4 regions of the Nocardia sp. NPDC050175 genome follow, and region 2 is predicted to be linked to each of the others. Evidence: riboswitches for the same ligand, from Rfam matches in the RefSeq annotation. Region 2 holds a riboswitch; each other region holds the start of a gene.
The links. A riboswitch is a leader RNA that binds a small molecule or an ion and turns the genes downstream of it on or off. The one in region 2 is predicted to bind cobalamin.
Positions count from the first base shown of each region.

Region 1: another riboswitch for cobalamin. It lies ahead of metE (5-methyltetrahydropteroyltriglutamate--homocysteine S-methyltransferase); the one in region 2 lies ahead of cobN (cobaltochelatase subunit CobN).
Region 3: another riboswitch for cobalamin. It lies ahead of ACIBK2_RS07090 (CbtB-domain containing protein); the one in region 2 lies ahead of cobN (cobaltochelatase subunit CobN).
Region 4: another riboswitch for cobalamin. It lies ahead of ACIBK2_RS03080 (CbtB domain-containing protein); the one in region 2 lies ahead of cobN (cobaltochelatase subunit CobN).

Region 1 covers NZ_JBITJI010000005.1:309,401-316,859, forward strand. Annotated here, with positions in the region: gene rsmD (16S rRNA (guanine(966)-N(2))-methyltransferase RsmD) at 17-568, opposite strand; gene ACIBK2_RS19240 (pyruvate carboxylase) at 565-3,963, opposite strand; gene ACIBK2_RS19245 (glycosyltransferase) at 4,079-4,951, opposite strand; cobalamin riboswitch at 5,209-5,416, shown strand; gene metE (5-methyltetrahydropteroyltriglutamate--homocysteine S-methyltransferase) at 5,568-7,459, shown strand, end outside.
Region 2 covers NZ_JBITJI010000011.1:66,772-74,230, forward strand. Annotated here, with positions in the region: gene ACIBK2_RS31975 (Lrp/AsnC family transcriptional regulator) at 1-163, opposite strand, end outside; gene ddaH (dimethylargininase) at 301-1,143, shown strand; gene ACIBK2_RS31985 (precorrin-3B synthase) at 1,269-2,477, opposite strand; gene ACIBK2_RS31990 (nuclear transport factor 2 family protein) at 2,670-3,110, shown strand; cobalamin riboswitch at 3,353-3,474, shown strand; gene cobN (cobaltochelatase subunit CobN) at 3,507-7,154, shown strand; gene ACIBK2_RS32000 (hypothetical protein) at 7,330-7,459, shown strand, end outside.
Region 3 covers NZ_JBITJI010000002.1:330,068-337,526, reverse strand. Annotated here, with positions in the region: gene ACIBK2_RS07105 (A/G-specific adenine glycosylase) at 1-324, shown strand, start outside; gene ACIBK2_RS07100 (alpha/beta fold hydrolase) at 404-1,162, opposite strand; gene mhuD (mycobilin-forming heme oxygenase MhuD) at 1,256-1,570, shown strand; cobalamin riboswitch at 1,648-1,803, shown strand; gene ACIBK2_RS07090 (CbtB-domain containing protein) at 1,832-2,026, shown strand; gene ACIBK2_RS07085 (CbtA family protein) at 2,017-2,814, shown strand; gene ACIBK2_RS07080 (hypothetical protein) at 2,850-3,341, shown strand; gene ACIBK2_RS07075 (OsmC family peroxiredoxin) at 3,429-3,869, opposite strand; gene ACIBK2_RS07070 (DMT family transporter) at 4,063-4,383, opposite strand; gene ACIBK2_RS07065 (FMN-dependent NADH-azoreductase) at 4,385-5,032, opposite strand; gene ACIBK2_RS07060 (TetR/AcrR family transcriptional regulator) at 5,174-5,767, shown strand; gene ACIBK2_RS07055 (ABC transporter permease) at 5,820-6,671, opposite strand; gene ACIBK2_RS07050 (ABC transporter ATP-binding protein) at 6,668-7,459, opposite strand, start outside.
Region 4 covers NZ_JBITJI010000001.1:677,348-684,806, forward strand. Annotated here, with positions in the region: gene ACIBK2_RS03070 (FAD-dependent oxidoreductase) at 1-184, shown strand, start outside; gene ACIBK2_RS03075 (CbtA family protein) at 250-1,104, opposite strand; gene ACIBK2_RS03080 (CbtB domain-containing protein) at 1,135-1,350, opposite strand; cobalamin riboswitch at 1,390-1,524, opposite strand; gene ACIBK2_RS03085 (SAM-dependent methyltransferase) at 1,576-2,442, opposite strand; gene ACIBK2_RS03090 (cation:proton antiporter) at 2,537-3,877, opposite strand; gene ACIBK2_RS03095 (ATP-grasp domain-containing protein) at 3,905-5,170, opposite strand; gene ACIBK2_RS03100 (methylaspartate mutase) at 5,167-6,414, opposite strand; gene ACIBK2_RS03105 (hypothetical protein) at 6,416-7,459, opposite strand, start outside.

The DNA.
Region 1 (7,459 bases), on a different contig from region 2:
GCTCGAAACCACACGGTCAGTCGAAAGTCGCCATTTCGATGCGTGTTTCGCCGTACTTGCGCGGCTTCATCGCCGAATAGCCCGCAGGCCATTCGATTTCCGGCGACCGGCGCGCCCGCTCGACGACGACGAGGGCGTCGGGCCGCAGCCAGCCGTCGGCCAGCGCCCGCAGGTCGTCGAGCACCGCGTCGATCTCGACCGCGTAGGGCGGGTCGGACAGGACCAGGTCGAATTCGCCTGCGCCGCCCAGTGCCAGCACGCTCGCCACGGTCGCGAGACGCAGCTCCGCGCCGGGCAGCCCGACATCGGCGATGTTGCCGCGGACAACCTCGGCTGCCTTGCGATCGGCTTCGACCAGCAGTGCGTGGGCGGCGCCGCGGGACAACGCCTCCAAGCCGAGCGCGCCCGAGCCGGCATACAGGTCGAGCACCCGGATGCCGTCGAAGTCGATCCGCGCGTCGAGCGCGCTGAACACGGCCTCGCGCACCCGGTCGGAGGTCGGGCGGGTCCCGGCGGGCGGCACCCGCAGCTTCCGCCCGCCCGCCGTTCCGGCGACGATCCGGGTCATTCGGACTCGCGCACGGCGAGTTCGATCAGCAGGTCGCCGCCCTCGACCTGCTGTACCTGGCCGATCGCGACCCGGCCGACGGTGCCCGCCCGCGGCGCGGTGATCGCGGCCTCCATCTTCATCGCCTCGATGGTGCCGACGGTGTCACCCGCCGCGATCGAATCACCCTCGGAGACAGCCAAGGTCACGACACCGGCGAACGGTGCGGCGATATGACCGGCATTGCCCTTGTCCGCCTTCTCCGCAGCCGGTATGTCGCTGGCGATGGAGCGGTCGCGGACGGCGACCGGGCGCAGCTGGCCGTTGAGGATGCACATGACCGTGCGCATGCCGCGCTCGTCGGGCTCGGAGATGGCTTCGAGGCCGATGAGCAGGACGACGCCCGGTTCGAGTTGGACGCGGTGTTCCTCGCCGTGGCGCAGGCCGTAGAAGAACTGGTTCGCCGACAGACCCATGGTGTCGCCGTACTTCTCGCGGTGCGCGTTGAATTCGGCGGTGGGCGCGGGGAACAGCAGTCGGTTCAGCGTGCCGCGGCGTTCGGCGGAGGTGCCAGCCAGACCCGCCTCGTCGGCTGCGGTGAGCGGGGTCTCCGGCTTGGCCTCGCCACGTCCGGCCAAGGCGCGGCTGCGGAACGGCTCGGGCCAGCCACCGGCCGGGGTGCCGAGTTCGCCACGCAGGAAACCGATTACCGAGTCGGGGATGTCGTAGCGGCCCGGGTCGGCGGCGAAGTCTTCGATGTCGACGCCGGTGCCGACCAGGGCGAGGGCGAGGTCACCAACAACCTTGGAGGACGGCGTCACCTTGATCAGGCGGCCCAGGAGCCGGTCCGCGGCAGCGTATTTCGCTTCGACCTCCTCGAACCGGTCGCCCAGGCCGAGCGCGATGGCCTGCTGGCGCAGGTTCGAGAGTTGACCGCCGGGGATCTCGTGGGTGTAGACGCGTCCGGTCGGGGCGGGGAGCCCGGACTCGAAGGGCTTGTACACCTTTCGCAGTGCTTCCCAGTACGGCTCGAGATCGCAGATGTTCTGCAGGTTCAGCCCGGTGTCGTGCTCGCTGTGCGCCGCGGCGGCGACGATCGCGGAAAGCGCAGGCTGGCTGGTGGTTCCGGCCATCGCGGCGCTCGCGCCGTCGACGGCGTCGGCACCGGCCTGCCAGGCGGCCAGATAGGTCGCCAACTGCCCGCCGGGGGTGTCGTGGGTGTGCACATGGACCGGCAGGTCGAAGTTGCTGCGCAGCGCGGTCACCAGGGTGGCGGCGGCGGGGGCGCGGAGCAGTCCGGCCATGTCCTTGATCGCCAGGATGTGCGCGCCTGCGTCGACCATCTGCTCGGCGAGTTTGAGGTAGTAATCAAGGGTGTAGAGGGTTTCGTCGGGGTTGGACAGGTCCCCGGTGTAGCTCATCGCGACTTCAGCGATGGCGGTGCCGGTTTCCCGCACCGCATCGATCGCCGGACGCATCTGATCAACGTTGTTGAGCGCGTCGAAGATCCGGAAGATGTCGATACCGGTCGCGGTGGCCTCGGACACGAACGCCCGCGTCACCTGCTCCGGATACGGCGTGTAGCCCACGGTGTTTCGGCCACGCAGCAGCATCTGCAGACAGATGTTCGGCACGGCCGCGCGCAAGGCCGCCAACCGTTCCCACGGGTCCTCGTACAGGAAGCGCAGCGCCACATCGTAAGTCGCGCCGCCCCACGCCTCGATCGACAGCAGTTCGGGAGTCAGCCGGGCCACGTGCCCGGCGACACCGAGCAGGCCGTTGGTGCGCACGCGCGTGGCCAGCAGGGACTGGTGCGCGTCCCGGAAGGTGGTGTCGGTGACCCCGACCGCCTTCTGCGCGCGCAACGCTTTAGCGAATCCCTCGGGGCCGAGCTGCAACAGCCGCTGCCGAGAGCCGTCCGGCGGCGGCACCGACAGATCGATCGCGGGCAGCTTGTCGTGCGGATAGACCGTCGTCGGCCGCTCGCCGTGCGGCTTGTTCACCGTGACATCGGCCAGATACGTGAGGATCTTGGTACCGCGGTCCGCCGACCCACGCTGGTTGAGCAGCTCCGGACGCTCATCGATGAAGGACGTGGTGACCCGCCCCGCCCTGAAGTCCGGGTCGTCCAGCACCGCGAGCAGGAACGGAATGTTGGTGGTAACGCCGCGAATTCGGAACTCGGCGAGCGCACGCTGCGCCCGCGACACCGCCGCGCCGAAGTCGCGGCCGCGGCAGGTGAGCTTCACCAGCATCGAGTCGAAGTAGGCGCCGATCTCCGCGCCGAGGTTGGCGCCGCCGTCGAGCCGGATGCCCGCGCCGCCCGGCGTGCGGTAGGCGGTGATCCGGCCGGTGTCGGGGCGGAAGCCGTTGTTCGGGTCCTCGGTGGTGATCCGGCACTGCATCGCGGCACCGCGGATGCTGACCGTCTCCTGACTGAGCCCGAGCTGTTCGAGGGTCTCCCCCGCCGCGATCCGCATCTGCGACTGGACCAGGTCCACATCGGTGATCTCCTCGGTCACCGTGTGCTCGACCTGGATGCGCGGGTTCATCTCGATGAAGACGTGCTTGCCGCGCTCGTCGAGCAGGAACTCGACGGTGCCCGCGCAGCTGTAGCCGATCTCCTTGGCGAAGGCCACCGCGTCGGCGCAGATGCGGTCGCGCAGTTCGGGATCCAGGTTCGGCGCGGGCGCGAGCTCGATCACCTTCTGATGCCTGCGCTGCACCGAGCAGTCGCGCTCGAACAGGTGCATCACGTTGCCGTGCTGGTCGGCCAGGATCTGCACCTCGATGTGGCGCGGGTTCACCACGGCCTGCTCGAGGAACACGGTCGGATCGCCGAAGGCCGACTCGGCCTCGCGGGACGCGGCCTCGATGGACTCGCGCAGGTGCTCGGCATCGGCGACCCGGCGCATGCCGCGCCCGCCGCCGCCTGCCACCGCCTTGACGAAGATCGGGTAGTCCAGTTCCTGCGACGCGGCGAGTAGTTCGTCCACGTCCGAAGACGGCGCGCTGGAGCGCAGCACCGGCAGACCCGCGGCCTTGGCTGCGGCAATCGCCCGTGCCTTGTTGCCCGCGAGCTCGAGCACCTCGGCGGACGGACCGATGAAGGTGATGCCCTCGCGGGCGCAGGCCGCGGCCAGGTCCGGGTTCTCGGACAGGAAGCCGTAGCCGGGGTAGACGGCGTCGGCGCCGGCCGACTTGGCCGCGTCGACGATCGCGTCGATCGACAGATACGCCCGGACCGGGTGTCCCTGTTCACCGATCTGGTAGGACTCGGCCGCCTTCATCCGATGGACCGAATTGCGGTCCTCGTACGGGAAGACGGCTACCGTCCCCACGCCGAGCTCATAGGCCGCGCGGAAGGCCCTGATGGCGATCTCGCCGCGGTTGGCAACCAGAACTTTCGTGAACATCCGCCTAAGGTACCCGGACTCCGCCCCCAGACAGACACGGAAGGGGGCTTCGCAAGCATCTTCACAACCCGGGCTAGCACCGTTGCGAAGATCCGGGCACCGCGACGTCACATCGTCAGATCCAGTGCATCGTGTGATGCCGGAACCCACCGCGGAACTGACCGACCGCGAGGCCGATCATCAATCCGCGTTCTTCGGCGACTAATCCGCGAGTAAAGGGCAAGCGGATCATCCGTAACAAAACTTCGGGCAGATGAATCTCGGGTAAACCATTCTTCGGGAATTCGCCGTTCAGTCGCGCAAGGCCGAGGCCTCTGCTACGGCCCTGTCGATAGCCGGGCCGGAAACCGCGTCGGTACCGATAGGCGACCAGCGCCTCGGCCAGATAGCCGAGTCGGTATCCCTCCCGGTGGGCCCGCCAGCCGAATTCGAGATCCTCGTTGGCGGCATAGCTGACGTCCTGTCCGCCGAGCTTCCGATAGACCTCCGCGCGGCACGCCATGCTCGTGCCGATGATCACAGGAGCATAAACGCCGAGCGGCTGGAATTGGTCCGGTGCCGGGATGTTGGCGACCAGGCGCGGGTGGTCCGCGTTGAGCGAATCGCCCTCGATCGCAGAACAAGTCAGGTCGTAGCCCTCATCCAGGAACTCGACCATGCGGCTGATCCAGCTCGGGTACGCGCGGTCGTCATGATCACAGAACAGTAACACCTCGCCCGTGGCACTACCGGCTCCGACATTTCGGGCAAATGCGGCACCCGACCGGCCTGACGCGTCTACGTACTGGAGCTTCAGCCGATCCCGGACCTGATGGTTTTCGATATGGACGCGCACGTCGACCGGTGAGCCGTTGTCGGCTATGACAACGTCGAATTCCCCCGGATAGTCTTGACGCGCCAAGGCGTCCAGCTGTATATCGAGCAGATCACGACCCTCGGCCGTCGCTACATATGTTGGAATGACGATCGATACCGATCGTTCAGTCACCACAAGCACTCCTGGTATCGACCCCCGCGCCGAAGTTCTCCCCAGAGGGTGACAACTTTAGACATATTCCGGAAAGCTGGGCTACACCCGATTTCCGTGGGGTTCCTCACAGACTTGGACAGATGACCAGACAACGCGGGCCTGACGATCGAGAGCGACCGCCGCACCGCCCGGCCGCACCGCGCTCTCGCCAAGCGCCCTATGCTGGTGGGTGCAGCTGGTTCACCGCGCGCGTACGAGATGGAGCCCCGTCGTCGCGTTGCGGAGCCGAGTTCGGCCGCCTCGAAAGGGCGGACGGGCGAGAGGGAACCCGGTGGGAATCCGGGACTGTCCCGCAGCGGTAAGCAGGAACGAACGCCGTCACAAGCACTGGGCGCACAACACCCGGGAAGCGACGGCCAGTAGGTCGGCCGACCAGGCCGGTGCCTGTGAGTCCGAAGACCTGCCAGCCGTGTCGGATACGCCGTATCCGACGGCCACCGCCTCGTGGATCTGGGCGCGCGGTCTACCAGTACTTGATGTGTCGGGCTCTGTTGTCGAAATCTCCTGACGTGTCACCCGGTAGCCGCGCAGCCCGCATGGCGAGGGCCTACGACACCAGCACTGGAGAGACAACGTGACTGTTGTAAATCAGACACCGTTCACCGCAACGGTTCTCGGGCTACCTAGGGTCGGACCGCGGCGTGAGCTCAAGCGGGCCACCGAGGCCTACTGGGCAGGCAAGATCGACGCCGATCAGCTGCACACCGTCGCACGCGACCTGCGCCACGCCCAACTCGCCGAACTACAGGCGGCAGGCCTGGATTCGATCCCGGTGGGCACCTTCTCGTACTACGACCAGGTACTCGACACCGCCGTCCTGCTCGGCGCGCTGCCGCCGCGGGTGGCCGGGATCGCCGATCCGCTGGACCGCTACTTCGCCGCCGCGCGCGGCAACGAAACCGTCGAACCGCTGGAGATGACCAAGTGGTTCGACACCAACTACCACTACCTGGTGCCGGAAATCGACCAGGACACCGCGTTTTCGCTGAACCCGGACAAGCTGCTCGACGAGGTGCGCGAGGCGCTCGCGCTCGGCGCGCCCGCCCGTCCGGTGGTGGTCGGTCCGATCACCTTCCTGAAGCTGGCCAAGGCCACCGGTGGTGCGGCCCTGGACCGGCTCGCCGAACTCGTCCCGCTGTACTCCGAACTGCTCCGGCTGCTGGCCGAGGCGGGCGTCGGCTGGGTGCAGATCGATGAGCCCGCGCTGGTCACCGACCTCACCGAGGCCGAAATCGAGCTGGTGCGAAGCACTTACACCGAGCTGACCGCTTCGGCCGAGCGACCCGCGATCCTGGTGGCGACCTACTTCGGGCACGCCGACGCGGCGCTGAACGCGCTGGCAGGCACCGACATCGAGGGCGTCGCGCTCGACTTCACCGCCGGCACCAGCGTTTCCGACGTGGCCGGTATCCCGGCACTGGCGAGCAAGCTGCTGGTGGCCGGTGTGGTCGACGGACGCAACGTCTGGCGCGCGGATCTCGACGCCGTGCTCGCCACGCTGGGCACCCTGCTGGGTTCGGCTGCCTCGGTGGCGGTTTCGACCTCCTGCTCGCTGCTGCACGTGCCATACACGCTGGCCGCGGAGACCAAGCTGGACGAGCGGCTGCGGTCGTGGCTGGCGTTCGGCACCGAGAAGGTGGCCGAGGTTCGGCTGCTGGCGACGGCGCTGACCGAGGGCACCGAGGCGATCAGCACCGAATTGGCCGACACCCGTGCGGCATTGGCGGCGCGGCAGGCCGACACCCGGCTGCACGACCCGCAGGTGCGGGCCAGGCTGGCCGAGCTCGGCCCGGACGCGATCCGGCGCGCACCCGCCGAAGAGCGTCGCGTGCTGCAGCAGGAGCAGCTGCAACTGCCGCCGCTGCCGACCACCACGATCGGCTCGTACCCGCAGACCTCGGCGATCCGGTTGGCCAGGTCCGCGTTCAACAAGGGCGAGATCGACGAGGCGGAATACATCCGCCGGATGCGCGCCGAGGTCGCCGATGTCATTGCGCTGCAGGAGAAGTTGGGCCTCGACGTGCTGGTGCACGGCGAGCCGGAGCGCAACGACATGGTGCAGTACTTCGCCGAGCAGCTCGACGGCTTCGCCGCCACCGAGCTGGGCTGGGTGCAGTCCTACGGTTCCCGCTGCGTGCGGCCGCCGATCCTGTTCGGCGATGTCAAGCGGCCGACGCCGATGACCGTCGACTGGATCAGCTACGCCCAGTCGCTCACCGCGAAGCCGGTCAAGGGCATGCTCACCGGGCCGGTCACCATCCTGGCCTGGTCGTTCGTGCGCGACGACCAGCCGCTCGGCGACTCGGCGCGGCAGGTCGCGCTGGCGATCCGGGACGAGACGGTGGATCTGCAGGCCGCGGGCATCCGCGTCATCCAGGTCGACGAGCCCGCGCTGCGCGAGCTGCTTCCGCTGCGCAAGACCGACCAGCAGGCCTACCTCGACTGGTCGGTGCAGTCGTTCCGCCT
Region 2 (7,459 bases):
TCACCATCGCGGTGAAACCGGTGATCTGTTTGCTCGCGACCATCTTGTCGACGCGCCGTTTCACCGCGGGCGCGGTGAGGCCGACCGCGCTGCCGATTTCCTGGAACGAGGCCCGTGCCTGTCTGAGGAGGTGCTCCAAAATCCGCCGGTCGATGTCGTCCACGTCACACTCGCTTCCTCGTTGCACAACGATTCGGTGTTTCAGGGGCGAAATGCGCAACGATTCGTTGTTCCTGGCGCAATAGTAGGCGAATTACGGTCGTGTGAGCCGCAAAATCGCGCCGACCTACGGGAGACACGTTGACGTCTGTAGCCACCCTCCGCGCCGAGTCCACCGCTCGTAAGTCGTCGCCGCGACGGTTCGTCATGTGCCGTCCGGACTACTTCGAGGTCACCTACTGCATCAATCCGTGGATGGATCCCGATGCGCCGGTCGACCGCGCCCTCGCCCTGCTGCAGTGGGAAACCCTGCGCGCCACCTACGAGGAGTACGGGCACAAGGTCGACGTGGTGCCCGGCGTGCCGGGCCTGCCCGACATGGTGTTCGCCGCCAACGGTGGACTCATCGTGGGCGACCGCGCGATGTCGGCCAGGTTCACCCACGTCCAGCGGGCCGCCGAGGGCCCGGCCTACCACAACTGGTTCGCCCAGCACGGCCTCGCCGGACTGGTCGAGGCCACCGAGATCAACGAGGGCGAGGGCGACTTCCTCCTGGTCGGCGAGCGGATGCTGGCAGGCATGGGCTTCCGCAGCTCGCTCGCCGCGCATCAGGAAGTGGCCCAGCACTTTTCGCGCGAGGTAGTGTCGCTGGAGCTGGTCGACCCGCGCTTCTACCACCTCGACACCGTCCTGCTGCCCCTCGACGACACCACCATCGCCTACTTCCCGCCCGCCTTCAGCGCGGCGAGCCAGGCGGTGCTCACCGAGCTGTTCCCGAACGCCATCGTCGCCACCGACGCGGACGCCGAGGTCCTCGGCTTGAACGGTGTCTCCGACGGCTTGAACGTCTTCCTCAGCAACAAGGCCACGGCCCTGACCGAAGCCCTGCGCGCCCGCGGCTACAACCCGATCGGCATCGACATGTCGGAACTCCTCAAGGCCGGCGGCAGCGTCAAGTGCTGCACCCTGGAAGTCCACGAGTAGCCAACCCCATCACCGCAAAATCCGCACCCACTCTCGGGATCTGCACTCAGAATTCGGCCCTATTGCGAGTGCAAATCCCGAGAGGGAGTGCGGATTTCGGTGATTGGCGGCGAGAGCGGTGACGGTCAGGTCGTCGGCGGCGAGGATTGGCGGTAGCCGGTGTCGGTGGCGATGACGTCGGTGACTGTGCCGCGGGGGCGGCCGCAGCGGCGGTCGCAGCCGGACCAGTGTTGGCGGCCGGCGACGGTCACCTCGGCTGCGGCGAGGATCGGGATGTCCTGGTGCGTAGGCTGATTCGGCTCTGCCGGAAGCACGCGCCCTGATTCGACGGCTGCCGTCACGTCGGCGCGGACATCGGTGAGTGACTTCGCGCAACCAGGTCGCCCCGCGCAGGCGCTGACCTGCAGCCAGGGGGAGTTGGCGTCGAAGATCAGGTCCATCGGGGCCAGCACGCGGACGACCTGCTCGGCGGTCCATTCGTCCATATCGGTGATGACCAGGCTGCGCCACGGGGTGATGAATACCGGACGCTCGATGGCGGCGATGAATTCGGCCGTGCGCGCGGGCAGGGAGCCGAGACGAACTCCGGCACCGAGGCTGACCAATCCGTTGTCCTGATCCAGCCAGCCGATCGGAATATCCTGGGCCGCACCGATTTCCACTCGATCAGTACCGCGAGTGAGGGCAAGCATCTCGGCCACCTGCTCGGCACCGTCCTCGATATCGTGCAGGCGCCACTGGCCCGCGTCATCGCCGCGCAGGTCGAGAAACCCCTGCGCCGCGGCGAGCATCACATCCACCGCGTCGGCGGCCGAGATCCGAATGCCGGTGTCCCGTCCCGCGAGCAGCAGCGCGAATTCGTCTGTGCCCGTGGCATGTACGCCGATATCGGCACTCAGTCCACTGACGTCCCCACGCCCGTCATCGAGCGTGAACAGCACCCGCCCGGGCAACTCGGCCAGGCGCGGCGCGGCCAGCAGCCCGGCATCGAGGACCGGAACAAGCGCATGCACATCCGCCGAACCACCGATCCGACCGGACAGCGGCGAAGCGACGATATTGCGAACCCGCTCGTGCGTGTGACTCGGCAACAACCCGGCCGCCTCGAGCCGACCGGTCAGCGCACCCGCGTCCCGCACCTGCCGCAACTGCACATTCCCCCGCGACGTCAGCTCGATATTCCCGTCCCCGAGCTCCCGCGCCGCCTCCGCCAACACCTGCAACTGCCCCGGCGTCACCCGCCCGCCGGGCACCCGTATCCGCGCCAACGGCCCATCGGCAGCTTCATGCAACCGCAGCACACCGGGACAGGAATCCGGAACACGTCGACTCATAGTCCACCCAGCGTACGTACCCCCGCCGACCGTCGACCGCCGACCACCGACAGCGACTTGACGTACGAAGGGTGTTCTTGACGCATGTTGCAGCGTGCGTCAAGAACACCCTTCGTACGTCAAGTCGGCAAGGGGGCGATGGTGGTGATTAATGGCGAGCGGTGAACGTTGGGGATCGCTAATGTGAGACATATGTCTGAAATCTCTACCCTGGCAGATCGACTCGCGATCATCGACGTGGTCACCCGGATGTTCGTCTACACCGACCAGCGTCGTTGGAGCGACCTGGTCGACGCCGTATTCACGCCGAAGGTCGATTTCGACGGCGGATTCGGCGGCCCGGTCGGTGAGCGGGACGCGGCCGACATCGTCGAGGACTGGCGGGTCGGGCTCGCTGACCTGGACGAGCTGCATCACCAGTCCGGAAACCATCTGATCGAGCTGGCGGATGACACGGCCAACGTCCACGCGGACGCCATCGCGGTACACGTGAAGAATTCCGCCACCAACGGTAAGACCCGCACCTTCGTCGGCAGCTACGCCATCGGCGCCGAGCGGACTCCGAACGGCTGGCGCGTCAACAAGTTCCACTACCAGCTCAAAGTCATCGATGGAAACGCCGATCTGACCTGACCCGCCCGATCAGCGATAGATGACGCCGGCCCTGAAGGAACGGCGGCACCTTCGCCTGTCTGTCGCGGCGCGAACGCCAGACCAGGGTTGCTGAGCGCCGTGGATGAAAGCGACCTTGGCGAATTCGGCCTGAGGCTGGGCGGGAGGCCCTACCCAGTAGGGCGACCTGCAGGGCAGCAGCGCGCGACCGGACCACGGCCGGCTTCAGGTCGACGAAGGCCCGCGCGGTGACCGCCTGAGCGGAACGCAACCGCACAGCAGGTAGCATCTGCATGCTCGACGGGCGACGAGGAAACCGGTGGAAATCCGGTGCGGTCGCGCCACTGTGAAAAGCCAGACCCTCTCCGGCGAGCAGCAACCCCCGATGGGCGCGTAACCCGAGGAAGGCCGTCACCTGTGATTCTGCTGCTGTCCACGTCCGACACCGATCTGCTGAGCGCCCGCGCGAGTGGCGCCGCGTACCGGTGGGGCAACCCCGCACGGCTGCTGGTGGACGACCTGCCCGCGCTGCTCGACGGCGCCGATCTGGTGATCGTGCGCATCCTCGGCGGCAAGCGCGCCTGGGAGGACGGCCTCGACGCCATCCGGGCCAGCGGCGTGCCGATGGTGGCGCTCGGCGGCGAGATCGCGCCGGACGCGGAGCTGATGGAGTGCTCGACCGTGCCCGGCGGTGTCGCCGCCGACGCACATAATTACTTGGCCGCTGGCGGGTCGGACAACCTGCTGCAGCTGCACAACTTCCTCTCCGACACGGTCCTGCTGACCGGCCACGGCTTCGAGCCGCCGGTGCAGCTGCCGAGCTGGGGTGTGCTGGAACGGGTTTCGGCCGAGCCGGCCGCCGATCAGCCCACCGTCGCGGTGATCTATTACCGCGCACAGCATCTCGCCGGGAACACCGGCTACATCGACGCCCTCTGCCGTGCGATCGAAGACGCGGGTGCGCGCGCCCTGCCGCTGTACTGCGCCTCGCTGCGCACCGCCGAGCCGGAACTGCTTGCGACACTGCGCCAGGCCGACACCCTCGTGGTGACGGTGCTCGCCGCGGGTGGCACCAAGCCCGCCACCGCCTCGGCGGGCGGCGAGGACGAGGCCTGGGATGTCGGCGCGCTCGCCGACCTGGATGTGCCCATCCTGCAAGGCTTGTGCCTGACCAGCGGCCGCGAACAGTGGGCCGCCAACGACGACGGCATGTCGCCGCTCGACGTCGCCACCCAGGTCGCCGTCCCCGAGTTCGACGGCCGGATCATCACGGTCCCGTTCTCCTTCAAGGAGTTCGACGCCGACGGCCTGTCCACCTACGTCCCCGACGCCGAGCGCGCGGCCAGGGTCGCGGGCATCGCGGTGCGCTACGCCCGGCTGCGGCACATCCCGGCCGATCGCAAGCGCGTCGTCCTGATGCTGTCCGCCTACCCGACCAAGCACGCCCGCATCGGCAACGCCGTCGGCCTCGACACCCCCGCGAGCGCCATCCGCTTGCTCACCGAAATGCGCACCGCCGGTTACCACCTCGGCGAACCGGGTGAGATCCCCGGCCTCGACGAGCAGGACGGCGACGCCCTCATCCACGCGCTCATCGCGGCGGGCGGCCAGGATCCGGACTGGCTGACCGCGGAACAGTTGGAGGGCAACCCGATTCGGATCGGCGCGGCCGCCTACACGGCCTGGTTCGACACGTTGCCCGAGGACCTGCGCGAGGCCGTCATCGAGGCGTGGGGCCCGCCGCCCGGCGAGCTCTACGTCGACCGTTCCGCCGACCCGAACGGCGAGATCGTCATCGCCGCATTGCGTTTCGGCAATGTGGTGCTGATGGTGCAGCCGCCCCGCGGTTTCGGTGAGAACCCGGTCGCCATCTACCACGACCCCGACCTGCCGCCGAGCCATCACTACCTCGCGGCCTACCAATGGGTCAGGTCCGCTGACGGTTTCGCCGCCGACGCGATGGTGCACCTCGGCAAGCACGGCAACCTGGAATGGCTGCCCGGCAAGACCCTCGGCATGTCCGCCTCCTGCGGCACCGACGCCGCCCTCGGCGACCTGCCGCTGATCTACCCGTTCCTGGTGAACGACCCGGGCGAGGGCACCCAGGCCAAGCGCCGCGCGCACGCGACCCTGGTCGACCACCTGATCCCGCCGATGGCCCGCGCCGAAAGCTACGGCGACATCTCGCGTTTGGAGCAGCTGCTCGACGAGCACACCAACATCTCCACCCTCGACCCGGCCAAACTGCCCGCCATCCGCCAGCAGATCTGGACGCTGATGCGCGCCGCCAAGATGGACCACGACCTCGGCCTCGCCGAACGCCCGGACGAGGAAGTCTTCGACGACATGCTGCTGCACGTCGACGGCTGGCTGTGCGAGATCAAGGACGTGCAGATCCGCGACGGCCTGCACATCCTGGGCCAGGCGCCCGCGGGGGAGAGCGAGGTCGACCTCGTGCTCGCCATGCTGCGCGCTCGCCAGCTGTGGGGCGGCGAACGGAACGTGCCCGGCCTGCGAGAAGCGTTGGGGCTGGACGAATCCGGCACCGAGGTCCGCGGCCGAGTCGACGTCGTGGAGAGCCAAGCCCGCGGACTCGTTGCCGCACTTCAATCGGCCGACTGGTCGGCGGACGCGGTCGACCGACTCGTCGACGAGTTCGCCGACTCGCTCCTCGCGTCAGCGGATAGCTCCCCGTCCGACGCCCTGACCGCCGATCCCCGACTCACCGCGGTCCGTGACGTACTCCGTTTCGCCGCAACCGAAGTCGTCCCCCGCCTCCGCCAAACCGGCATCGAGATCGACCGCGTCCTGCACGCCCTCAACGGCGGCTTCATCCCGGCGGGCCCCAGCGGCTCACCCCTGCGTGGCCTGATCAACGTCCTGCCGACCGGCCGCAATTTCTACTCCGTCGACCCGAAGGCCGTCCCGTCGCGGCTGGCCTGGGAAACCGGTCAGGCCATGGCGGATTCGCTGCTGGCGCGTTACCTCGCCGACCACGGCGAATACCCACGCTCGGTGGGCCTTTCGGTGTGGGGCACCTCGGCGATGCGCACCTCCGGCGACGATATCGCCGAAGTCCTTGCCCTGCTCGGTGTCCGGCCGGTCTGGGACGAGGCGAGCCGCCGCGTCACCACGCTAGAAGTGCTCTCGCTCGACGAATTGTCCCGTCCCCGTATCGATGTCACGGTGCGCATCAGCGGTTTCTTCCGCGATGCGTTCCCGCACGTGCTCGCCCTGCTCGACGACGCGGTGCGCATGGTCGCCGAACTCGACGAACCCGCCGAGTCGAATTACGTTCGCGCGCATGCCGAAGCCGACCTGGCCGAGCACGGCGACGCCCGCCGCGCCACCACCCGCATCTTCGGTTCCAAGCCGGGTACCTACGGCGCGGGCCTGCTGCAGCTCATCGATTCCAAGAGCTGGCGCACCGACGACGACCTCGCGCAGGTCTACACCACCTGGGGCGGCTACGCCTACGGCCGCGACCTCGACGGCGCTCCCGCCGCCGACGACATGCGCACCGCGTACCGCCGAATCGCGGTGGCGGCCAAGAACACCGACACCCGCGAGCACGATATCGCCGATTCCGACGACTACTTCCAGTTCCACGGCGGCATGGTCGCCACCGTGCGCGCGCTCACCGGCAAGAACCCCGAGGCCTACATCGGCGACAGCACCCGCCCCGACGCGGTGCGCACCCGCACGCTCTCCGAGGAGACCTCCCGGGTCTTCCGGGCCCGCGTGGTGAATCCGCGCTGGCTGGAGGCGATGCGCAGGCACGGCTACAAGGGCGCGTTCGAGATGGCCGCGACGGTCGACTACCTGTTCGGCTATGACGCCACCACCAATGTCGTCGCCGACTGGATGTACGAGAAGCTCGCGGAGAGCTACGTTTTCGACGACGTGAACCGCAAGTTCATGGAGCAGTCCAACCCGTGGGCGCTGCACGGCATTGCCGAGCGGCTGCTGGAGGCCGCCGAGCGGGACTTGTGGGAGCACCCGGAGCAGGCGACACTGGATCGATTGCGGCAGGTCTACTTGGAGACCGAAGGGGAATTGGAATAGCGGGAAAATCAACCCCCCAATTGTTGGGGGATTGGTGAATTGCGCGATCTTGCAAGGCAATTCAATCTTCGCACAACTCTCGACAACGCTGTTGCCGAGAGCGCATGATCGATGGTGTGTCATGGCTGTTCTCGGGGAAACGCCAATCGATTCGGCTAGATGATTGGAAAGCCTTATGAATATCAGGAAGTTCGTAGCAACAGCAGTTCTCACCATCGCCGCAACGGGTGTCGCCGCCGCCACCGCACACGGTGAGGCGCAGGTGGCCGATGCCGCGTTCAGCGGTGTCGATCAGGGCGTCGCGT
Region 3 (7,459 bases), on a different contig from region 2:
GCGACAGTGTGCACAGCGCGCACACCGGACTGTTCGCGCTGTCCCCTGCCGAGTTGCGCGTGGGTCGCCGCAGGCCGTCCCGTTTCCGAAATCGTCCGTCGCACACAGAAATACGAGGGCACCGACCGCCAAGCGCGCGGCAGGCTGCTCGATGTGCTTCGTGGCGCGACGGGTCCGGTGGAGCGGGTGAGTCTCGACCTCGCCTGGCCCCGCGACCCAGGCCAGCGCGCCCGCGCCCTCGACTCGCTACTGGTCGACGGCCTGATCGAGCAAACCGTCGACGGTCTCTTCGCACTCGCCGGTGAAGGTGGCAACGCGCGCTGACCAGCCCACCGCAGCGGCCGAATGCCTCAGCGCCGCACGATATTTGATTTCCCGCACCGGCAATTCTCGGTGCGGGAAATCAGGAGGGGTGCGGCTCAGCCAGCACGCGGCGGAGGAACCGCTCGACGGCGTCCCGGTACTGCTCGGGCTGGTCGTCGTGCACGAGATGTGCTGCGCCGAGCACCAGTACATGCTCGGCGTCAGGATGTGCCTCGGCCATCTGCCGCATCTGGCCGGGCGGCGTGATCGTGTGCTCTCCCTCGAGTAGCAGCGCGGGCACGCGGGTGGCGTGCCACTGCGGCCAGAAGTCGCGACTGCCCCACTCCTCGGAGATATCGCGGAACGTCGCGACCGACCCGTGCAGCCGGTATCCGTCCGGGCCGTGCTCGAACGAGTTGAGGAAATACCGTCCGGCGACCGGCCCGAAGAACCTCAGCACCGCATTCGCATCCGGAAACGGTTGCGGCCACGCCTCGATCATCGCCGCCCAATTCGCCGCTGTCCGGCCGGTGAAATCCGGGGCGATGTCCTCGACCACCAGCGCGCGCACCCGATCGGGGTGCGTCGCGGCGAACACCCAGCCGTGCAGCGCGCCCATCGAATGCCCGATCACCACCATCGGCTCGGTGATGCCCGAGGTCGCGGCGGCCAGATCGGCGACGAAGGCCTCGGTGGTCAGCTCGGCCGGCGCGGGCCTGCCGTGCCCGGCGGCGTCGAAGGTGTAGACGTGGCCGTAGTCGCGCAGCCAGTCCAGCTGATCGTGCCAGGTCCTGGCACTGCCCATCAATCCGTGCAGCAGCAGGATCGGCACACCCGCGCCACCTTCGTCGTGCAACACCCCGCTGATTCTGCCCGGCGCGCCCCGGCCGTGCGCGATCCCCCCGATTTGGCCCATACCGGACGGACGCTCGCTGGTCGTATTGTCGAGCCCATGGCTGTTGTGAAGATCAACGCGATCGAGGTTCCCGAGGGCGCAGGCCCCGAGTTGGAGAAGCGGTTCGCGCACCGCGCGCACGCGGTCGAGGGCTCGCCGGGTTTCCTCGGCTTCCAACTACTCCGGCCGGTCGCCGGTGATAAGCGGTACTTCGTTGTCACCCAGTGGGATTCGGAAGAAGCCTTCGCGGCGTGGCGGGACGGACCCGCGCGCGAGGCGCATGCGGGCGAGCGGCAGAAGCCGGTCTCCACGGGCGCGTCGCTGCTGGAATTCGAGGTCGTCATCGACGTGGCCGCGAAGCCTGCCGACTGACCTGTCGAGCATGCCGGGCGGGCTGACCTGCCCGGCGACTCGCCCGACGGCAGGGCGCGTCCCTGCTGTTCGTGTTGACGGCAGGCGCCTCCAGGTGTCACAGTTCGGATGACAAAACGCGAGGGTGATGCGGTAATCCGGTGAAATTCCGGAGCGGTCGCGCCACTGTGTTCCATGCACCGAGTCCCTGGGTGCCGGATAGCCAGACACCGGCTCCTTCGCAACCCATTCGACGGGACGCGCATCCCTAGGAGGACTCGCATGGCAATCGCGCATTCGCCGAGCCGGGCAACCGATTCACTGGCCACTGTGCTCGTCACAGTTGGTGTCGTTCTTCTCGCACTGCTCACGCTGTACCTGGTCGGCTTCGATCAGGGCGTCATCTCGCGCAGCGGGATGTACCTGCATGAGTTGATGCACGACGGACGTCACCTGCTGGGGCTTCCGTGCCATTGATCGGATCCCTCAAGACCCTGCTGTTGCGCGGCCTGCTGGCCGGTCTCATCGCGGGCCTGCTGGCCGCCTCGGTCGGCTACTTCATCGGTGAACCGAAGGTCGATGCCGCCATCGCCATCGAGGAGGCCGGAAGCGCGGCCGCCGCGGATCATCCGCACGGCACGGAAGCGGAAGCGACCAACGGGCATTCGCACGGCGACGAGGAAGAACCGCTGGTCAGCCGCACCGGCCAGAAGGCGGGACAGTTCCTCGCGCTCGGCCTGGCCGGTCTAGCGCTCGGCGCCATCTTCGCCTCCGTCGCCCACTTCGCCCGCCGCTACACCACGCTGTCCGGGCCGAAACTCGCGCTCGGTATCGGGCTCGGCGGCTGGGCCGCGATCGTGGCCGTGCCGTTCTTCAAGTACCCGGCGAACCCACCTGCGGTCGGCGACCCGGAGACGATCAATCAGCGCACCCTGCTCTGGGTGGCCGCCGTGCTGCTCGGCCTGGTGGCCGTCGGCGCGAGCGTGTACGTCTACAAGTTGCTGCGCGGTCAGCTGAGCACGTTGCGACTGATCGGCGGGCTGGCCGCGTTCGTCCTCGTCACGGCGGCGGGGTACATCCTGCTGCCGGGCATCAACGAAGTGAAGGCGGACTTCCCGGCCGCGCTGCTGTGGCAGTTCCGGGCGTCCTCGCTGGCCGAGACCGCGACGCTGTGGGCCAGCCTGGCCCTCGGCTTCGCCGCGCTCAGCGAATTCGCCACGCGCAGTGATACTCCGGTACGAGAGTCGATCGCTACCGCGGGCTGATCCGCATCCGGAAGTCGAAGGGCAGTGTCGGTGTCATGACCGGCACTGCCCTCTCCTTTTTGCCCGCACCGCTGCGTTCGGGCGCACCGGCACAACCACCGCGCGCCGTCCTCGTCGCGTTCGTCGGCCTCGTCGTCGCCCTGCTCGCCGGCGTCGCCGAGGCGATCGAGCAGTCCGCGCTGCTACTGGAGCGCGACGAGGTCGACATCGCGGACCTGACGACCGGGCTCGCCGTGCGGCTCGGGATCTACCTGGTCGTTCTCATCGTCGCCATCCGAATGACGCACGGCGCCCGCTGGGCCCGCCTGCTGCTGACCTTCGGCATCGGCGTGATCGGCTTGCTCTCCCTGATCATCGAACCGCTCGCGGCGCTGCTTTCCGCGGACAAGTTCGGCGACCTCTTCGCCCACCTCACCATCGAATCCGCGGTGATCGGTCTGCTCCGCACCATCCACGTCGTCGCGGTCCTGATCGCCATCCCAGCGATGTACCACCCCGCAGCCCGCCGCTTCTTTCGCCGGGCCTGACCCATTGCTCACACGAAATCGGTTGTCACACAAAACTGCCCGGCTCACGCACCGTAGTGCGCGAACCGGGCAGTCGGCTGTGCCGAGTCAGACGAGGGCCGCGTCGAGCAGGATGTGGTCGACGCCGGCGAGGGCCTTGCTGACCGGGCAGCCCGCCTTGGCGGCCTCGGCCGCGGCGGCGAAGCCGTCGGCGTCGAGGCCGGAGACCTTGCCGCGCACGGTCAGCTTGATGCCGCTGATCCGAAAGCCACCGGCCGGATCCGGGCCGAGGGTCACATCGGCGCTCACGTCCAGGCTCTCCGGCGTCCCGCCCGCATTACCGATCTGCGCCGAGAGCGCCATCGCGTAGCAGGACGAATGCGCCGCCGCGATCAGCTCCTCCGGGCTGGTGGTGCCGTCGGCGTCCTCGGCGGAACGCTTCGGGAACGACACGTCGTACTTGCCGACGCCCGAGCTGGCCAGCTCGACCTGTCCCGACCCCTCTTGCAGAGTGCCGGTCCAAGCAGTACGCGCGGTACGTGTAGGCATCACGGTCCTTTCTGTTCCGCCTCTCCGCGAATTCAGGCCAGATTCGAGTGCCGCGGCTCTTGCGTCGGCGGCCGGCGGTGAGGGCGGTGGTCACGTTACCCGGTACCAGGTGAGTTACCCATGTACATACGAGATCAGTTGTCGCGTAGGCATTTTGAAGAACATCGGAGCTGTCCGCAGGTACGCCAGAAGGTCATTCGGGATTGGTGACCCTGGCCAGCACGATGCCGCCGATGATCAGCGAGAGCGCGAACACCCGGCCCGCGCTGAGCGGATCCTTGTTGAACACGATGCCGAGGCCGATGGCGCCGACCGCGCCGATCCCGGTGAAGATCGCGTACGCGGTGCCGACCGGCAGCGTCTGCATGGCCCTGGACAGCAGGTACACCGCGGTGACGCCGAGCACGAAGCAGATCACCGTCGGCACCAGGCGGGTGAAGTTCTCGGTCGGTTTGATGCTCTGCGACCAGACGATCTCGACCAGGCCCGCGATGCCGAGGACGACCCAGTTCATGTCAGTACTCCTTAGCGAGATCGCGTGCGGTGTCGAGGGCGAGTGCGTATGACTCGTCGTGCTTGCCGCGCAGGTGGGCCAGCGCGGGGTCATGGCGGGCGTTGGCCAATTCGGCATTGATGAAAACCGTGTCGTTGACGGCGAAATGGCCCGCGAAGAAGTCGCGCAGGAAGCGCTCCTGGTAGTCGAAGGCGGCCTTCGGCGCACCGGGCGAGTAGGCGCCGCCGCGGGCCGTCGCGACGACGAAACGGCGGTGGCCCAAGGACATTCGCGGGAACGTCACCTGATCCAGCCAGGCCTTGAGGGAGGCCGGAATCGAGTAGTTGTACATCGGGGTGCCGATCAGGATGACGTCCGCGGCGAGCACCTCGGCCAGCAGCGGTTCGATGATCGCCCATGCCGCAGCTTGTTCCGGTGTACGCACCAGCTCACTTAGCCGGTCCAGATCGGTACTGCCCTGCGCAAGTACCGCATCGCACAGCTCGGTCCACGCCTCATCGATGAACGGGATCGGATCGGCCGCCAGATCCCGGTAGCGGTACCCACCGTCAGGGTTCTCAGCGCGCCACGCATCGGCGAAGACCGCACTCAGCTCACGACTGATCGAGCTGGTACGAGCGCTCGAATCCAGGTGCAACAACGTGCTCATGACTAGACCTCACTCTGTGTTTCCGTGCCGTCGGACGACCGGCAGGCAACTGGACGTTGTGTCCACTTAGTGCCGAACTCGATAGTATCGACAAATGGACACCATGTCCACTTATTCCAGAACTCGGGTACAGTCAGCGACATGACCAGGCACACGGATCTGCTCAGCGGGCAAGCGGCCGCCCCGCCCGAGCGCGCGGACGCGGCCCGTAACCGGGCCAAGGTGCTCGCCGCGGCCGCCGAACTGTTCGCCACCCGCGACCCGCGCACCGTCACGATGGACGACATCGCCAAGGCGGCAGGCGTCGGCCGCGGCACGTTGTATCGCCGCTACCCGGACACGAATTCGATCGCCGTCGCGCTGCTCGACGAACACGAACGCGCACTGCAGGAGCAGCTGATCGGCGGCGCACCGCCGCTGGGACCCGGTGCGCCGCCTGCGGCCCGGCTGGCCGCGTTCTACGCCGCGATGGTCGAATTGCTGGACGCGCACGCGGATTTGGTGCTCGGCGCGGAGATCGGTGGGGCGCGATTCGCGACGGGCTCGTACGGGTTCTGGTACGCCCATGTGCGAGCGCTGTTGCTGGCGGGCAAGATTCGCGAGCCGGAGGCACTCATCGATGCGTTGCTCGCACCATTGGGGGCCGAGGTTTACCAGCAGCAACGCAGTCGAGGCCTGACCTCGGCGCAGATCGCCGACGCCCTCGGCAGCCTCGCCCACGCCGTGCTCGACTGATCCGCAAAAAAGCCGTTGGTGGTTGTTCACCAACGGCTTTCGTGCCAGTCACTCACACCAGATCGCGCCTGCGCATCAACCACATGGTGCCCGCCACGAAGAGCGCGATGTAGATCCCCAGCATGATCAGCGATTCGGTCCGCGACAGGATGTCGAGCACACCGGGCGTCCCCGCACCGACCGTCCGCATCGCCCCCGCCATCGAACCGGCGGCGGTGCCGGGCAGGTGATCGGTGATGACCGCGATCGGCGAGAAGATCGACGCGACCCCGCGCAACAGGTTCTCCACCACCAGCACCCACACCAGACCGAGCCCGACGGCCAGCGCCGGACCGCGAGCGATCGTGCCGATCAGCGCGCCTGCCAACGTCCACATGCCGAGAATTGCGATGCCCGTGAGGATTCCGAGCGCCGACTGCTGCGGCGACGCCAGCACGAGCACCTGCGACTGCGACGCGCCGATCAGCGCCGCCACCCCGATGTCGATGACGAAGGCGGTGAGCACCAGCCCGACCACCACGACGAACAGGCTCACCAGCACACCACCGACCGCGCTGATCCGCGACGGCCCCTGGGTGAACACGGTTTTCCAAGTGCCCCAGCCATATCCGCTGCCAGTGGTCAGCGCGCCTAGCACCAGCATCAGCGCGCCGCCGAACATCGCCATGCCCTGGGTGAACACCTCCGGCACCGCGGCGGGCAGCATCTGGTGCAGCAGCGCGTCTTTCGGCAGACCGTTCGACATCCGGCCCGACTCGCCCGAGGTGTAGGCGAGATAGTTGAACAGGTAGGCGAAGGTGAGGTTCAGCAGGATCCAGGTGCCGAGGAGGATCCAGAACGCGGGCCACTTACGCAGCCGCAGCGCCTCCGCCTTCGTGCTCGCCAACAGGTCTTTCACCGTCATTTCGCCACTTCCAGCTGAGTCATTTCGAAAAACACTTCCTCCAGGGACTTTTCGTCGATCCGCAGTTCGAGCAGATCGGCCCCGGCCGCGATGACCGCCCGCGCCACCGCGGGCGCGGTGCCGTTACCCGCCTCGATCCGGATGCCGCTCGACGTCAGCATCGCGGCGCGTTCACCGACCACCTCGCGCACCGCAGGGAACGCCACCTCCAACGGTTCGGCCCGCAGCAAAAGCGATGAGGCGCCGCGTAGTTCGGCGACGGTCGACTCGACGAGCAACTTGCCCTGCGATATCACGCCGACCCGATCGCAGATCTCCTGCACCTCGCTGAGCATGTGGCTCGACAGCAGCACGGTGTGCCCGTCGGCGGCGAGAGTGGTGATCAGCTCCCGCATTTCGGCCATGCCCTGCGGGTCGAGGCCGTTCGTCGGCTCGTCCAGAATGAGCAGGTCGGGCCTGCCGAGCAGCGCCGCGCCGACACCGAGACGCTGCTTCATACCGAGGGAGTAGGTGCGGAACTTGTCGTCGGCCCGGTTGACCAGGCCGACCCGATCCAAGGCCATCTCGACCTCACTGGCCCCGATACCACGGTATTTCGCGAGCACCCGCAGGTTGTCCCGGCCGGAAAGGTATGGGTAGAAGCCGGGGCCCTCGATGAGAACGCCGATCCGCCGGACCACCGCGGGATCGCCCGGCGCATGCCCCGCCACCGTCGCGGTGCCGTCGCTCGGGCGGATGAGCCCGACCAACATCCGCAGCGTGGTCGTCTTACCCGCTCCGTTCGGACC
Region 4 (7,459 bases), on a different contig from region 2:
CGGCGCCGAACTCGGCAAAGCCCTCGCCGCCCACCCCGACGACATCGAGGCCGCGATCACCGAATACGAGCTCGCCATGTTCCCCCGCAGCGCCGAAATCGCCCTCGACGGCGCCGAACTGCACGAGATCATGTCCGGCGACAACGCACCACACAGCCTGGTCACCATGTTCACCGGGCACTAGTAAACCCGCCGGATCGGCGCATCAACACCGATCCGGCGAGAATCACAACGCCGTTGTGGCGCTTCCTATTTGGCGATACCTGCTTCCGCAGCAGCTGATCTACGCGTCGGCTCGAACAGTTTCCCGCTCAACGTCGCGAAGACCAGCCCGATGGCCAGCCACAGGATCGCCTGCGCACCAATCGAATACAGCCGGAACAGATAGAGATCATCGGCCGGGAATCCCGGATAGACGATCGCACCCGACGAATCCCGCAGCGGCTGCGGCGTTTCCGTTGCTTGCCTGCCGAACTCGGCGGTATTCGCCGAAAGATGCCCCAGCTGTGGCAAAAGCAGCATCACGATACCGATCGCCACCACGAAGGCAACTGCCGCGACCAGGCTAGCAGTCCAATTACCAAGGCGTGCCGCCAGTCTCCGACCCAACAGCACCGCCCCGATCAGGAACAGCGACGACAACACCACCATCGTCAGATACAACGCCGTCCGGTCCTTGATCGTGTCCGAGTGTCCGATCGAGGGCGGATTCGCCGGATACTTCAGGAACGGCACCAGATACACCGCCGCGAAGAACGCCCCGGCCAGCAGCAGCGCCAGGTTACGCGCCGAAACCTTGCCGACCCGGCCGACGCTGAGCGCGAAGACCACCGCGAACAGTCCACCCATGGCGACACCGAACAGGATCATCCCTAGGCCGATCCCGACATTGGATTGCACCGACCGAGTGAACACCTCCGCGCCCATGTCCCCCATCGGGTGGCCAGCGGCCTTGTCCAACGCCTCCTGCGCCTCGTCCCTACCGCTTTCGTAGTCGATCGCCCGCTGGATCACCGGCTCCGCGAAGATCCGCGCGAACACGAACGCCAACAACCCACCGATCGCGCCCGCCAGCAGGCCGCGACCGATTATCTGCTTCTCCATACCGCTACCACTCGCTCCGGCCGAGCCGACTCAATGGCACGGGAAGCCGAGGAAATGCCGTGCGTCGTGCACGAATTCGTGGACGTGGGTATCGCTGCCGAAAATCGACACCGCCCCCTGATCGATACCGATGAAGTAGTAGATCAGCAGTGCCCCGAGCACCGTGCCGACCAACCAGAGCGTGCTCGACACCGAGGCACTGAGCGGACGAACCGTCACACCGGCATGCGGAACATAAGTGGCCATGAGGGACTCCTTCCAGGGATTACGCGTCCCTACGTCCAGAATAAAAACTCCTGCCGAGCCGAGTTTCTGACTCACACACCGCTATTCACAGCATGTTCACAGCGGCGCGACCGCTCTGGATTTACACCAGATTCCTCATACCCAGCAGACGTCAACTCTAGAAGCGGCCGAAACGACCGGTCAAGGATCGCCGAGTGCCGTTACCCGAGCGTGTTCCGAAACGCCTTATTGCTTACGCCCGACCGCGGCATATCCGGCAGCGGGCGGTTTCGGCGCGGCGCCGAAATCCGTGACAGGCAGCGGGACAACGGCGGTCGAATCCGGCGCGGTGCCGTCCGGGTACCACCGGCCGATCGGCACGATGCCCGGTTCGATCAGTTGCAAACCCGAAAAGAAGCGGGCTACCCCGTCATACGTGCGTGCTTCCATCCTGATACCGCTCGCCTCGTAGGCGCGCACCGTGCCCTGGACCGCCTCGGGATCGAGGTCGGCGGTGAGGTGCGTCATCACCAGAAACGAGCCTGGCGCAAGCGGTTCCAGCAACGTATCGATGATCTCGTACATCTGCTCGCCGGGCACGAAGTGGCACAACGCGATCAGACTCAGCGCGACCGGCTCGGCGAAGTCGATGGTCTCGCGAAGTTGCGGCGCCCCAAGGATTTTCGCCGGTTCGGTGACATCGGCCTCGATGTACCGAGTTCGCCCCTCCGGCGTCCCGATGAGCAGCGCGCGGGCATGGGCGAGCACGAGCGGATCGTTGTCGACATACACCACCCGCGCATCGCAAGCCGTCTCCTGGGCCACCTGATGCAGATTGGGTTCGGTGGGGATGCCGGTGCCGATATCGACGAACTGGCGGATGCCCTGTTCGCCGAGGTAGCCGACCGCGCGACGCATGAACTCGCGATTCTCCCGCGCGACCAGTCGAACATTGGGAATGGCCTGCTCGATCTTGTCGGCAGCCAACCGGTCGGCCGCATAGTTGTCCTTGCCGCCCAAGAAATAGTCATAAATACGGGCGCTGTGCGGCTGCCCCTGCTTCAGATCGGTCATCCCGTTCGCCTCCGCCATGACACCCTCCGCACTCGACACCGAAGTCTCCCTAACGAGTTAACCACTCCACCCGAACCCACACCTCCGACCACGTGAGACTCATCAGCCGTGCGCGCGACCAAAATGCGTCGAGTTACCCCCGCTGCGGCGACAGTTCCTCGGGCGCTGGCTCGATGCCCCGGCGGCGTAGGTCGGCGCCGGACAGCAGCGGCAATCCTTTGCGCAGGACGTAGTCGAGCCAGCAGCCGCAGGCCTGGGAGGTGAGCACGGCGGTGAGTACCAGGGTTGTGTAGAAAATGGCGTTGATGATGCCCGCGTCGAAGGCCACCGAGGCCATCACGATGCCCGGCCCGCCGCGGGCATTCTGGGTGATGGCGAGATTGACGATGTCGAGGCGGCTCATCCCGGCCAGCTTGGCGCCGAGCCCCACGGACAGGAACACCACCAGCGACGTGCCGACCAGGAACCCCACGAGCATGAGTGGGTCGAACGTCTTGGAAAGGTCGAGCCGGTAGCCGACGATGGCGAAGTACAGCGGAACGAAGAAGTGCCCTGAGACATCGCTGATGGACTGCATCGGGTCCCGGAACCGTTCCTGCTCAGTGCCTTTCATGCCGCCCATCACGCCGAAGCCGGCCAGCAACGCGGCGAATGCCAGCGTCACGTCAAGGGCGGCGGCCAGTGAGACATAACCCAGGAAGACGATGAGCATCCACGCGACAGGCGAATTGCGCGCCACCACATTCCATTCGGCCCGCGACAGCTTGCGCAGCACGGCAGGCATGACGGTGAGCGCGACGATCACGTAGGCGGCGTTGACCGCGATGTGCCCGCCGATGGTCGCGGTCAGCTCGTCGCCGGTCGCGCCGAGGGCGGCGCCCGCGATCGCGGTGGCGACGGAGAGCACTCCCCACAGCGCAATATCCTCCAGCACAGCGGATCCCAGCTGCAGGCTGGCGAATCGGGTGTGCAGGATGCCGAGGTCGTAGAAGATCTTGGTGATGACCGGGATCGAGGTCACCGCCGTGGCGGCCGCGAAGACGAGCACGACGGCCTGCTCACTCCCCGCGGTACCGGTGAGATCCTCGAGCGGCAGCAGCGGCGCGGCAAAGAGGGCGATGAGGAACGGCAGCGGCGTGCCGATCCCCAGAATCCACGCGGTGGCCGTGCGATTCTGCCTGCCCAACAGGTGCTTTGCGGCGCAGCCCGACACGAACATCAGCATCAACAGGCCGAGGTTGTACAGGAACCCGAGCACCACCGCGCTGGGATCACCCTTGTCGCCGCCGAACATCTCAGCCGCGAAGCCGGGCGCGATCTTCCCGAGAACCGTTGGGCCGACCAGAATTCCGGCCAGGATCTCGCCGACGACCTTGGGCTGACGCAGTCGGCGGAACAGCTGACCGAGCAGGTTGGCCCCCAGCAGGAGTAACAGGATGGCGAGAAGGATTTGACCCAGCTGCGTATTCGTCATCGATGCTCTCTGTCTGTCCGGCGGCGCCTACAAGAGCTCGTGCTCCAGCCGCCGCAGCGTCCGGTACGACCGTTCGATCTCGGCGGCGTCCTGATGCACGAGAAACACCACGCCCGGCGACGAATTGAGATCGACCGTCGGCCTGGTCATCGCCTGATCGGCGATCCGGAACCGAACACTCTCGATAGCGGGCAGCCGTTCGAGCTCCGCCCGCAACGCCTGGGCAGGCAGCGGAACCTCCCGGTGGGCAATGAGATTCACGCAGCGCGCCTGCTCCCGCCGCGAATACACCGACGGCTGCGCCGCCAGCGCGCGTCCCTCACCGAGGTAGCAGTCCATCGTCAGGTCGACCTGATTCACGCCCGTGCCGCGATCGAGCGCTCGTGGATCGGCCAGCCCCGAGAGCCGTGCCCCGGTCTCCAGCAGCACGGGACCCGCTGCGGTATAGATCAATTCGGTGTGCGCGGGCCCGTTCGCGATGCCGAGCGCGTCGAGCACACCCGAAACGTAGTCGATGATGTCGGTGAAGCGCGGATCGTCCTGCGACAGCAGGTCTTCGCAGTCATAGATCCGACGGTTGTCCCGCACGGTCACCTTGTGGCTGATCCACGCGTCGGTGAACCAGTGCTTGCCGTCCCGGCTGACCGAATTGACGATGAACTCGTCCCCGACCAGGTACTCCTGCGCCAGCACCGCCGCATTGGTTCGCAGCATCAGGTTCGTCTTACCGATGATCGCCTGGACCGCGGCCTGAACCTCCGCCTCGGAGTCGCTGATGAACACGTCATCGGATCCCGCACTGTCGAGCGGCTTGACCACCACCCGCCCGAGCCCCTCAGCCCGCCGCCATTCCAACAGCCGCGCCGCATCGCTGCCGCGCCGCTGCCGTGCGGTCCGCAGCCCGGCACCGGCCACCGCTTCCAGCATGTAGAACTTGTCCCGCCGCACGTGCGAGAGCGCCGGATCATTACCGCGCAGGCCAAGTTTCGCGGCGATCTCGTCGGCCACCTCGACGCCGTATTCGCTGCCCGCGATGACCGCGACCGGTCCCAGTTCGCCAAGCCTGCGCAGGACGTCGTCGGCCTGGTCCGCGTAGGAAAGGTCCTCGGCGAACAACTCGGCGGGCAGGCTCGCGGAGAAGGTCGCGGGCAGATGGGAACGAGACTGGACATGGATCAGCCGGTGCTGGTGCCGCGCCTGCTGCGCGAGCAGCGCTCCCGTGGAAAACGCATCCACCAGTACGACAATGGACGAATCATCCTCGGGCATGGCATCTCTCATTGGTTCGGTCATGGAATCAGCCTGCTGTCATAACTATTCGCCACGTGGTCGAGCATCCCGTAGAGCGCGTCGGAGCCGAGCCGCGCAAGATCCTCGCGACCGGCACCGGCGGGCAACGGAAGTCGGCCCAATTTCCCCCAACGCAGCGCGCCCTGCTCATCGATAACGGAGGTGGTGGCCCCGAAGTTGTCGGTGTGCAGACAGAACGGGACGTCGAGCAGCCCTTCGGTGAAGGCCTGCAGTAGCGCCACCCCGACGTCCGCGTCGAGGTTGAGCACCGTATCGATGAGGGTCCGCGCCTCATCGAGCACCTCACCGAAGTACTGCGCCTCGGCCGGCGACGCCGGATCCAGTGGCCCGTCCGCCTCTACTGACGCAATACGCAGCGCCGCAATGTTTTCCGCGACAGACGGAATCTGCCACGCCTCCGACACCGTCTTCACGATCATCCGTTCACACCCGGTCGCCATGGCCAGCCGGGCACTGTCGCGGATCAGTCGAGTCGCGCCGTCGGGTGTCCTCGGGAAAAGGCCCATGTACGTGTAGAACACGACATGCCAGGTCACATCGCCCAGATACTCGGCGGCCAGGGTCCGCAACGCCCGCAACGCGCCCCGATCCTGTTCGGCCAGTGTCCCTTGCGCGTAACTGAACGACATGTACCGCAGGCCGTGCTGCCGGAAGAAACACCCCTCCAGAATCCCCATCGCCACCAACAGCGACGGGGGACACAGCTGGCCGAGCATGCAGCCGCCGAAGCTCTCGATGTGCCCGAACTCAGCCGCGTCGGCGAGAAACCTGGTGCTCTCCGCCCACGCCTCGATCGCATCGCGCAGCGGCAGCCTGCTGTAGGGCAGGCAGTACGAGACCGGCCCACCTTCCGTCGCGTCCAGGCCGACCTCGACCAACCGCTGAAAGACCCGCAGCGGCAACGCAGTACCGTGTCGCACCTGGACCGGGAACGTCGGCCCGTACAGGTCGGCGAGCACCTTCTTGGTCTCCTCGATCGAGTGGGAGACAAGCGGATAACCGTTCAGCTCCTCCCCTGCGGCGAGGCGTTCCAGTGGGCTCTGGTAATCGCCGACCCGGGTGTAGCTGTCGAGCGTGAGCGTGCCGATCACCGGAAAATCCAGGTGGGCCACCCGGGCGAGACCGGACCGCATCGCCGACAAGCTGCCCATGCCCATCCGCGGCTGGACCACCAACTGCCCGGCGGCGGCGCGGTCCGCCACGAAACTGTCGAAGAACCCAGCCACGTCACCGACCCGAGATCAGCTCGAGCGTCGGCAATCCCGAGCGCGCGTCGACGGTGTGCACCTGGGATTTGTGCGGATCGCCCGCGCGCACCCTCGCCATCACCGTGTCACCGGCCGCGAAGTCAACCAGCGCACTGCGATACAGCGTGCGCAGGTGCGTGATGGACAGTCCGGACACCTCCGCCAGCCACCCGGCCGCGCTGTCGCTCCCTGGCTCGCCACGCAACGCGGCGTGCAAAGCCGGCACCTCGTCGACCCGCTCGGGATGGCACCGTTCGACGAATTCCGCCAGTCGCGCACCTTCATTGGTGAACGGCGAGAAGACCATCGCGACCAACTCATCCTCGCCCAGCCCAAACGCGTTCTCGGCGTAGGTGGCCGCCACGTCACGCTGTTTGACGACCTTCTCCGGCGTTTCGTAGCGACCGAGGGCGAGCGCGATGAGGCTGTCCGGCATCTCCTTCCGGCGCATCATCGTCTCGGCGAACTCCAGATACTCGGAGATCCCGGCCTGATAGGTTCGACCCTCGACGTACTCGACGCGGAGCCCGCGCAGGTGCGCCATGAGAGTCGGGTTGGCGCAATCGGATTCGGTGAAACTGAACGCCAGATCATCGAACCGGAAGCCGAGGAAATCGACGATCAGATCCCAATGATCGTGCACGCGATAGCTGACCAGGTCATAGATGGAAACGAAGGTGGGCTGCACCGACCGATCACCAACGGCCACTTCGCGTTCGGCGGGCTCGTGCTCGTCATCACCGAACAGCTCACGGAAATACGCGTCGCCGACACCACGCAACGCGGCAAGCAGGTCCTGGAACGTCATCCCCTTGCGCTGGACGTCGATGCCGATCCCCTTGGCCAGCCGCAGAATCCACGCGGCATAGAGCGCCTGTTCCCGTCGGGAGTCGCCGGTCATGATCGCGTCGACACCACCACGCCACCAGGCGGCCCGACCGTAGAAGTCGGCGACCGCCAGGTTGCAGCTGTTGCAGAAGGTGGGTCGTCCATCACCGGCCGAGCGGTGCCCGTTCATCAACAC